Regions from separate parts of the Bacillus sp. ISL-35 genome, predicted to be linked through region 2. Evidence: a T-box and tRNA genes for the amino acid it is inferred to sense, from the RefSeq annotation. Region 2 holds a T-box; the other holds one or more tRNA genes.
What was found. A T-box is a leader RNA that pairs with one kind of tRNA and senses whether it is charged. The one in region 2 lies ahead of alaS (alanine--tRNA ligase), so its partner is inferred to be a tRNA-Ala.

Region 1 (5,262 bases), on a different contig from region 2:
TTCCTTCATATTCGAAACCACTTTTCTTCAATACGGCCCAGGATTGTTCATTTTTAGGATGATACAATGCTTCTATTCGATTTAAACCCATTTCCTCAAATCCAAATCTCAATATTTCTTTCGTAATCTCAGGCATCATCCCTCTTCCCCAGTAATCTGGGTGAAGTTCGTAGCCTATTTCTGCTTTGAAGTGTTTGGCGTCAATCGCATGGTAACCACAAGTACCAACCAGTGTGCCTGTTTCTTTCAGTTCAGCACCCCAGCGGATTTGCCTTTTCTCCATAAAGCCCTGGTTGAATTTCTGAATCAACTCCACAGCTTGCTGTTCTTGTGTAAAGCTTTCAAGATTGTAATATTTAGTCACAGAATCCTGCGAAAAATAGCTGAAGATTTGTGGGGCGTCTTCTGTTTTCAGCTCCCTTAGGGAAAACCGCTCCGTCTCCAATAAAGGAAACTGCTCAAACACACTCTCCAATCCCATTTATCTATCCCCTGACTGCTTTTCTATTAAGGACTGATTCAGCAAGTTTAAGTCCTTCCATACATAAGCCACTTCGGTATATTCCTGTCCTGCTATTTCAACCACTTCCTCTCCAGCTTTTACCGGCTGGAGAGATTCATAAAACTTGCGGCTTTCATTATCCTTTAGTACCCAAACAAGCATGGATTCATCTTTTTGCCTTAACAACTCTTCCAGGCCTGTATGGAGAAGCTTTGTGCCAATTCGATCTCTCTGGTATTTTTTCAGGATGTATATAGCATACAACTCACCATCCGCATTTAACTTGCCCATTCTCTCCTTACCAAAAGATGCAAAGCCCACTATTTCTCCACCTGGAGTAACAGCAACAAATACGGGAGAGGTATCAGAAGTTTGGATCAGGCTCTTTTCCCATAGAGGCTGGCGATCCTCTGCCTTCAATGAATCTAGATACTCCTGGCTTACTAGTCCTTTATACGTTTCTTGCCAGCTTTTCACGTGCACCTTGGCAATGCCCTCAGCATCTTGAAGCGTAGCTTTTCTGATTTCCATAAACATACACCCCTAACCTGAGATTGAATTTACCTCTGTCTGGTTCTTGATTTTCATCTTTCTTTCATCGACTAGAAATAAAGTTATACCCGCAATAACAATTAATCCCCCAATTACCTGGGTCAAAATAACTTTTTCACCAAGAAGGTAGAAGGCCAATACCGTTGCACCTACTGGTTCAAACAAGATAGCCATTGAAATGACGGAAGCGCTGATCCATTTAATCGACCAGTTGAACAGGGTATGGCCAAGCAAGGTTGGAATCAGTGCAAGAAGAATAAAATAAACCCAGTCACTTGCAGGGTACGGATAGAAGGATTCACCGATAGCTATTACATAGAAGAATAAAGTAATTGAACTGATGCTGTAGACAATAAAGGTATAGGTTATTAAGGACATTCTCTTCCTGACGGTTTGGCCAAATAATAGATATACAGTGACCAACGCACAGGCTACGATAGCCAAAAAGTCTCCAAACAATGCACTGCCACTAATCTTAAAGTCGCCCCAGCTGATGATGACGCTCCCGCCGACGGCAATAATTCCACTTAGTATTGCTTTAAAAGATACTCGCTCTTTAAAGAAGAAGTACGCTCCTATAAATGCGAAAAGCGGCTGGAGTGTGACCAGCACTGTAGAACTCGCAACAGAAGTATAGTTTAGGGATTCGAACCAGAGGATAAAGTGAAAGGCAAGAAAAATGCCGGCAATCCCGCTGAACATCCAATCCCGCTTCGTAATAAGACGAAGTTCTGAAACATACTTTATAAGAAACACCGGCAGCATCAGCAAAACAGAGAAGAACAATCTGTAAAATGCAATGACACCAGATGGCGCAGATGAAACTTTAACCAGAATGGCAGAGGTTGATACAGCCACGACACCGACTGCAACTGCCAAATAGGGATTTAGTTTTGGTGAGTCCATTTCCATTCTCCTTTAATATGAATTATATGTATTTTACAATGAAATCGAATTTTTAGCTTACCTTAATTGAAATTTTATCGCCCGGACTGTGTTTAATTCATTATTTTTAGGGAAAGTAAATACATCTTACTCAGGGGCAGGAGATCAGTATGCTTTCAACAATCGATATGGAAATTTTACTTAAACTTGGGATATCCGCTTTTCTTGGTCTTGTAATCGGGCTCGAAAGGGAGATTAAAAGAAAACCGGTTGGGCTTAAAACGAGCCTGGTCATATCGATCGTCAGCTGTCTGTTGACGATTGTATCGAGTGAGTCAGCCTATATGTTCCCCGGGGATGAAGACGTCAATATCACGATGGACCCACTCCGCCTGGCTGCCCAAATTGTCTCCGGTATTGGTTTCCTCGGTGCAGGTGTTATTTTACGAAGAGGGAATGATACCATTTCCGGTTTGACGACAGCTGCGATGATTTGGGGTGCGGCAGGGATCGGGATCACCGTGGGTGCCGGTTTTTACTGGGAAGCCATTGCGGGTGTAGCACTGCTTATTGTCAGTGTGGAGTTCATCCCATTCCTCATGACCTTCATTGGTCCAAGGCAATTACGGGAAAAAGAGATCCGGCTGCAGTTCAATGTGAATACGAGGGAAAGCATTGCCGACATTATAACCAGGATTAAAGCAGAAAAAATCGCATTGAAAAATGTACGCATCAAGGATCTTGCAGAAGGAAACCAGCTGGTTCAATTAATCGTGACGGTGGACTTCCGCAGAAAGACTACGGATGTATATGAGGCGGTGTCTGAAATCGAAGGCATTAACCGTGTAGAAATTGAAGGATTATGAGAAAAGCCGCTGATGAGCGGCTTTTTTTGCTCATTTCCGAAATTTTGTCTTGCATGTCCATAAAGAAGGTTATATAATCTTTCTTGTACCTTATCTAAACAGATACGGGGGATTAGCTCAGCTGGGAGAGCGCAACGCTGGCAGCGTTGAGGTCAGGGGTTCGAGCCCCCTATTCTCCATCCAAAAAAGCCTTGTATATCAAGGCTTTTTTCTTTTTTATTGAGTTTACCATCTTGGATTTTTTTATTTTGTCGCCGAACTGTCGCCGAAATGGAATTTTTAATTAAAATGATGAATCATTTTTAGAAAATTACAGACAGGACAATCAATAAACCAAAAATTATTATTATATCTACTTCCCCCTCTGTGAGTATCTTAGTTTTTACAATATAGGTACCATAACTCCCTTTCACTTTCTTCAATTTAATTATTCTAACCGATTCGTATTTGGATTTCTCCTGACGTCTGGATTCTTTTTGAAACCGTCCTATCTGATCCCTGGACCTGGAGCTGACATCTTTCTTCAATGGTGCTTCTGGATATTGGTTTAACAACTCGGCAATTATCCTCAACTTCTCCCTTTCGGTCATCATGATCATTGCCGTCCTTCCCCTCTCCTGTTGTTTTAGGCGACTGTTCCCTCCATAACTCGGTGTGATCCATCTGCCATAAAGGGGAGGGAAGAGGGACGTCAGCTATTTGGTTATGACGCATCAACTTTAAAAATTCTTCCGAGTAAGCAGCTGTGAATAACGCTGCCCTTATAATCTGATTCCTGTCTAGGTGTGTGGATTGAAACATATTATCCACATACTGTTGATAACAATCTGCATAACGTACGGTAGGTCTATACATTTGACGTCCCTCCCTCAAATGGTGAAAAATCCAGCTATAAGAATACTCATCAGACCTGCCAGGATCCACTTCATATCAGATTCTTCTTTGTAATGCCGGATTAACCTTTCGTAACTTTCCCTCTCTGTTTCTCTCATATAGCATCCTCCTTTTTGACGTCTTATGACGTCCTTGAAAAAAGATATGAGAATGAATGCTTGTCCTATAACACAATTATTTAGAGGACAATCATTTTTTTCGACGAATTCATAACTGAGGTGATTGTATTGGAGACCAAGCTAAAACAGATACTGGTGGAACGGGGACTAAAACAAGGATTTATTGCTGAGAAGTCCGGATTAACACCTGGGGCGTTCAGTCTGATTGTTAGAGGAAAGTCACTTCCGACTCTTCCGGTAGCTATAAGGATTGCGAGATCGCTGAATGAAACTGTAGAAAGTTTATGGGGTTATATGGTTGAATAAAAATATGAATTCCCAAGCGCTTGGGAAAATGGTATTTGGAGTGACACGCATGAACTTGACAATCGCAATAACTTTTCTTTCTAGGGGTATAAGGGTACAACGTAAAGGGTCTTTTCAAAAAAGAGGCAGGAAACCAGAAAAGGTGGCAGCTGACTTTATCCAGGAGATAAAAAAGGAAATGGATATCGAAGGATTGATATCCGTAATTGTTGATGGGAAAGAGGATATAACTGAAAAGGTCAAGGAAATGATAAAAGCCCCACTCGATGAGTGAAGCTTCTTTTTTTGATTAAAATTGTAAATCATAAATCCGATATAAATTAAGAAATGACTTTAGACAAATGGTAAGGAGTTGTACTTTTATTATGCACCCTGAAAGCTTAGGAGCCATTTTGAGGATGGAAAGGTTCAAAAGAAACCTAACACAGGAACAAGTATGCAAGGCACTCCAGATGAAATTAGAAACACTGAGTAACATTGAAAACAATAAAAGCATGAATGGAAAGACAATCAAAAGGTTAATCGATTATTATGAAATGAACAATGAAAACGGCCCTCTCACATGAATTCTAAAGACTTAGACTAAAGCGCTTCTTAACCTGAAGGGCTTTTTTAAATTTACCACCCTATTAGGGTTTGGATAATTCCCAACTGTTTATTATAATGAGGAAATAAGGAGTTGATCATTTGTTGGGAACTATTAATAATCTTGCAAATCACCTAAATAGCAATTCTGCAAACCTTGCTCTTGATATCGTTAATGATGTTCTAAACAAAATGGATCTCCATATCCCTAAGGATGAAAAAAATGCAGCCATTAGCATGTATGAGAATCTTATAATCCATTTAGCTGGAAGCCTTACAAATGAAACACTAAATGTGCCTGTTGAATTAATCGAGTGGAGTAGAAGGAATTCAGAAGCTTTGATTAATTCCGAAACGCATATATCTGAAATCACTGTGAGATATCCCCCAACAAGAGAGGTATTCGCAGATTTTGTTACAGATTGGACTAATGAATTTAACCTGGATGCAAAAGAAGCAATTCTAGTTATTAGACAATTTAATAAAATGTTGGATATTAGCCTCGAGGAAACAATATCCACTTACGAACGGATAAGTGAACAACTACGCTTAG
Region 2 (5,262 bases):
GAACTCGTAAAGAGCTTGCCTTCGGCGATATAAAATATCGGATCGGCGACAAGGTCCTCCAACTGGTCAACCAGCCGGAAGCGAATGTGTTCAACGGGGATATGGGTGAGGTCGTCGCCATTTTTTACGCGAAGGAAAATACGGAAAAACAGGACCAGCTAATTGTGTCATTTGACGGAATTGAGGTCACCTATAATCGCCCGGACCTCTCGCAAATTACACACGCATACTGCTGTTCCGTCCATAAATCACAGGGAAGTGAATTTCCGATTGTCGTCCTTCCGGTGGTAAAAAGTTATTACAGAATGCTGCGCAGGAATTTGATCTATACGGCGATTACAAGGAGCAAGCAATTCTTGATTCTCGTTGGCGAAGAGGATGCCCTGAAGATGGGCATTGAACGCGGAGAAGATACAGAGCGGAATACAACACTTGTTGAAAAGCTTGTCGAGATGCTTCCTGATTTAAGCGGTAAAGAGACAGAGAAGAAGGAACATTTACCCGCTGAAAAAGAGGACAGTAAGCAAACCGACTATCTGGAATTAATCAAGAATGCAGACCCAATGATCGGAATGGGGACGCTGACTCCTTATGATTTTTTGGAAGAGAATGAAGCCTAAGAATCCACAGCAGTTGTGGATTCTTATTTATTTTTCCGGGCAAGGAGAGGCTTTGGAAAACCTTACACCACATGAATTGCCAGAGACGGTGGAAACTAAGAGTGTTCGGAAAGGCGGGACACACTTTTGCGGACATTTTCACTTTTAAAGGGACTGCCTGTATACGAATTGACGAGTGGTCAAAAACTGGGCGAAGTTTGTGATGTAAGCATTTCAAGCAATGGAAGCGTTGTAGGCTTACTTGTAAAAAAGGGTGCATTCATCAAGAAGACGTTTCAGGTCAAGATAGGTCAAGTTGAATCCTTTGGCTGGAATGGTGTAATGGTAAAGGACAAGACAGCGCTGGAGCCTTTGGAGGCAGAGCCAGAATATACGTTTGAACATAATGAGGGACTGGCTGGCAAAATCCTGTTATCAAGGGATGGCGAACAGCTAGGTTTGTTGGAAGACGTATATTTCATGGAGGAATTGGGCACGATTGTAGGGTACGAACTAACGGATGGCTTTTTTTCGGATATCATGAATGGAAAGCGTGTAGTCAAGACCACCGGTCCGCCTGCAATCGGAAAGGATGCCATCATCGTGACAGTTAAACCGAGATGAGGTGTCCTTATGTTAAGTTGTCCCAATTGCAGAAGCAAGGATATTGGCAAAATTGGCATCAACCAATATTACTGCTGGAATTGCTTCATAGAGCTGTCTTTGAATAAAGGTCTGATCCATACCCATCAAGTCGAAGAAGATGGAACATTGAGCTCCCTTGACGACTTATTCGACGAAGATCAACGTCAATACGGCATGTAAAATAAACCGAAGAGGTGAAACACATGAACAAAATGTTAACCTCCGTTATCGCATTTGGCGCTGGTATGGCAGCCTATAACTATGCTTCCAACAACAATATGATGTCTGGCAGGAAAATGAAGAAGCTAGGCAGAAAAATGACAAAAGCATTTCTTTAAAAATGGAACCAATCCCCTGTAGTAATTTGCAGGGGATTTTCTAATGTGAAAAATGGAAAAAATTAAGTTGAATTTCCAGTTCGCTATAATATGGCGAAAGTCGCTATAAAAAAGAAAAAGTCGCTATAAAAAGTAAACGATCGTTACTTTCATTTTAAAAAATCCCGACCTGGTACCCAATAAAAGGTATAATCCGCCTCCTTTCTTTCAAGAATAAACAGGAGGGAGGGCGAAAATGGTGAATATCCAAATGAAATGGTACTACCGGCTTGGATTTCTTCTCCTTTTGTTTATTGTTCTGTTTGTTTTTATCAAGCTGCAATCCTTATGGGTACCGGTGCTGCAAATACTGATATCCTTGCTGATTCCTTTTTCGGTAGCGGCTTTCATTACATATTTGCTTCACCCGATTGTTGAATCCCTTCACCAAAGGGGCCTTCACCGGGGAGTATCGATTTTGATCATTTATATTTTATTTTTTGGCGGTGCCGGTTTTGCCTTTTATAAGGGCATTCCTGCTTTGATCCGCCAGCTGCGTGACCTGACGGAAAACGCGCCATATTTCGCCGAACAATATAAACAGATGGTCAACAATGTGGTTGACCAGACCTCGACATGGCCGGCAGGAATACACGAAAGAATTGAGGATGGAATCAACAGTATGGAGCAATGGCTTGACGGTGTGCTTGCAGGAACGATGTCTTTTTTGATGGAAATCATCAATTCCATTTTGACGATAGCGGTGATTCCGTTCATTGCCTTTTACATGCTGAAGGACTTCGATGCCATGAAAAAAGCCGCGTGGTACATGACCCCCAGGCAATGGAGGCAGCCGGGTGCCAGATTCCTCCATGATGTCGACAAGTCGCTCGGTAGTTATATACGCGGCCAGCTTCTCATTTGCCTGATCATCGGCGTGCTTTCATCATTGTTTTTCTGGCTTGCGGGTATTAAGTATTCGCTCCTTTTAGGAGCCATTGTCGGTATCACGAATGTGATCCCGTATTTTGGTCCGATTATTGGGGCTATACCGGCCGTTATCATCGCTGCGACAATGTCCGTGAAAATGGTGCTGCTGTCACTTGTGATCGTCTTTTCGCTGCAATTTCTTGAAGGCAACATCCTGTCCCCGCTGATTGTCGGCAAAAGCCTGCATATGCATCCTTTGATGATCATGTTCGCGCTGCTGGCAGGTGAAGAAGTAGGCGGCATCCTGGGGCTGATTTTGGCCGTTCCTGTCCTGGTTGTTTTAAGGGCGGCACTGATCCACGCCAAAGACCATATCATTCTTGAAAGAAAAAAAGCACGTCCGACATAAAATTTTGCCGAGTCGTTTGACAAACGCAATACAGCTATATATAATTCGGCTATAGATTAATAATTCGAAAAATGTAGAAGGAACGAGTATGTTATAGACCATCGTCCAGAGAGGGATTCCCAGGCTGAAAGAATTCCCGGTGAAGGATAACAGAAGGCTATTCCGGAGTGCAGGCAAAACCTGCCGTAGCAGCTGCGTTAAAGCGTCATTGAGAGATGGGCGTGCGTTTTTGCGTCCATAATCAGGGTGGTACCGCGAGCAAGCTCTCGTCCCTGTCCAGGGATGAGGGCTTTTTTTGTTGCCTAAAATCCCTGAAAGCTAAAATTTCATAAGGATTTAGGAGGTTACTAAAATGAAAAAACTGACAGGTGCAGAAATCAGAAGAATGTTTCTCGAATATTTTAAGGAACAAGGTCATGCCATCGAACCAAGTGCATCGCTAGTTCCACACGATGATCCGTCCCTTCTTTGGATCAACAGCGGTGTAGCGACTTTAAAAAAGTATTTTGATGGCCGTGTTATTCCGGCAAACCCGCGAATCACAAATGCACAGAAATCCATCCGTACAAACGATATTGAAAATGTCGGCAAGACAGCACGCCACCATACATTCTTTGAAATGCTCGGCAACTTTTCGATCGGTGACTACTTCAAAGTAGAAGCAATCGAATTTGCTTGGGAATTCCTTACGAGCGAAAAGTGGATCGGTTTTGACCCAGAGAAATTATCTGTGACAATTCACCCTGAAGATGATGAAGCATTCAACATCTGGAGAGAGAAAATCGGCATTCCGGAAGAGCGGATCATCCGTCTGGAGGGGAACTTCTGGGATATCGGTGAAGGCCCAAGCGGTCCGAACACAGAGATTTTCTATGATAGAGGGCCTGGATACGGTAACGATCCTGAAGATCCAGAGCTATATCCTGGCGGTGAAAATGACCGTTACCTCGAAGTCTGGAACCTTGTGTTCTCTGAATTCAATCATAATCCGGATGGCACATACACGCCGCTTCCGAAGAAAAATATTGATACCGGCATGGGACTGGAGCGTATGGCCTCCGTTGTCCAGGATGTTCCGACAAACTTTGAAACAGATTTGTTCATGCCGATCATCAATGCGACTGAAGAAATCTCAGGTGAAAAATACGGACAGTCCAAAGAGAAGGATGAAGCATTCAAAGTTATTGCTGACCACATCCGTACTGTAGCTTTTGCTGTCGGTGACGGTGCACTTCCATCCAACGAAGGCCGCGGATATGTACTTCGCCGTTTATTGCGCCGCGCTGTACGTTATGCAAAGAAGCTGAACATCAATCGGCCATTCATGTTTGAATTGGTGCCGGTAGTGGGCGAAATCATGCATGATTTCTACCCGGAAGTAAAAGAAAAGACCGACTTTATCCAAAAGGTCATCAAAAATGAAGAAGACCGCTTCCATGAAACGCTGCATGAAGGCCTGGCAATCCTTTCTGAACTGATCAAGAAGGAAAAGGAAAAAGGCAGCGGCAAAATCCAGGGTGAGGATGTCTTCAGATTATATGACACATATGGATTCCCGGTGGAACTGACGGAAGAGTATGCCGAAGAAGAAGGCTTGAAGGTCGACCACGAAGGCTTTGAAAAAGAAATGGAGCTCCAGCGTGAAAGAGCTCGTGCGGCACGCCAGGATGTTGGTTCCATGCAGGTTCAGGGCGGTGTTCTTGGCGACATTAAAGAAAGCAGCGAGTTCGTCGGTTATGATAATTTTGAAACGAACAGCAAAATCGTAGCATTAATCAAGGAAGGCGAGCTTGTTGAGGAAGCAAATGCTGGCGATGAAGTCCATTTCATCCTTGATGTTACACCTTTCTACGCAGAAAGCGGCGGACAGATTGCCGATAAAGGTACAGTCGAAGCAAGCGGAGTGAAGCTTTCAGTTAAGGATGTAAAGAAAGCTCCGAACGGCCAAAACCTTCACAGTGCAGTAGTCGTGGAAGGAACGGTTTCCAAAGGTCTTGAAGTCACTGCAAAAGTCGACCAGGATAACCGTGCAAGAATCATCAAGAACCATACTGCAACACATTTGCTGCACCAGGCGTTGAAGGATGTCCTGGGCACGCACGTCAATCAGGCAGGATCCCTCGTCGAACCAGACAGGCTCCGTTTCGACTTCTCCCACTTCGGCCAGGTGACTGCTGAAGAACTTGAGCAGGTAGAAGCAATCGTCAACGAAAAAATCTGGAGAAGCATCCAGGTGGAGACGAACTTTAAGCCGATTGCTGAAGCGAAAGCAATGGGTGCGATGGCATTGTTTGGCGAAAAATATGGTGACATTGTCCGTGTCGTAAAAGTTGGCGACTACAGCCTTGAGCTTTGCGGCGGA

Region 1: it has a tRNA-Ala gene. The T-box ahead of alaS (alanine--tRNA ligase) is inferred to sense a tRNA for this amino acid. The anticodon was not compared.

Annotation. Positions count from the first base shown of each region.
Region 1 is NZ_JAGGQK010000008.1:156,564-161,825, reverse strand. Features, by position in the region: gene J7E38_RS13780 (GNAT family N-acetyltransferase) at 1-481, opposite strand, end outside; gene J7E38_RS13775 (GNAT family N-acetyltransferase) at 482-1,033, opposite strand; gene J7E38_RS13770 (DMT family transporter) at 1,046-1,960, opposite strand; gene J7E38_RS13765 (MgtC/SapB family protein) at 2,110-2,805, shown strand; tRNA gene J7E38_RS13760 (tRNA-Ala) at 2,912-2,984, shown strand; gene J7E38_RS13755 (hypothetical protein) at 3,108-3,404, opposite strand; gene J7E38_RS24160 (hypothetical protein) at 3,675-3,797, opposite strand; gene J7E38_RS13750 (helix-turn-helix transcriptional regulator) at 3,927-4,124, shown strand; gene J7E38_RS13745 (hypothetical protein) at 4,117-4,398, shown strand; gene J7E38_RS13740 (helix-turn-helix domain-containing protein) at 4,466-4,690, shown strand; gene J7E38_RS13735 (STAS domain-containing protein) at 4,812-5,262, shown strand, end outside.
Region 2 is NZ_JAGGQK010000001.1:32,840-38,101, forward strand. Features, by position in the region: gene recD2 (SF1B family DNA helicase RecD2) at 1-620, shown strand, start outside; gene J7E38_RS00135 (PRC-barrel domain-containing protein) at 747-1,223, shown strand; gene J7E38_RS00140 (hypothetical protein) at 1,233-1,424, shown strand; gene J7E38_RS00145 (YrzQ family protein) at 1,448-1,582, shown strand; gene J7E38_RS00150 (AI-2E family transporter) at 1,821-2,900, shown strand; T-box leader at 2,966-3,177, shown strand; gene alaS (alanine--tRNA ligase) at 3,253-5,262, shown strand, end outside.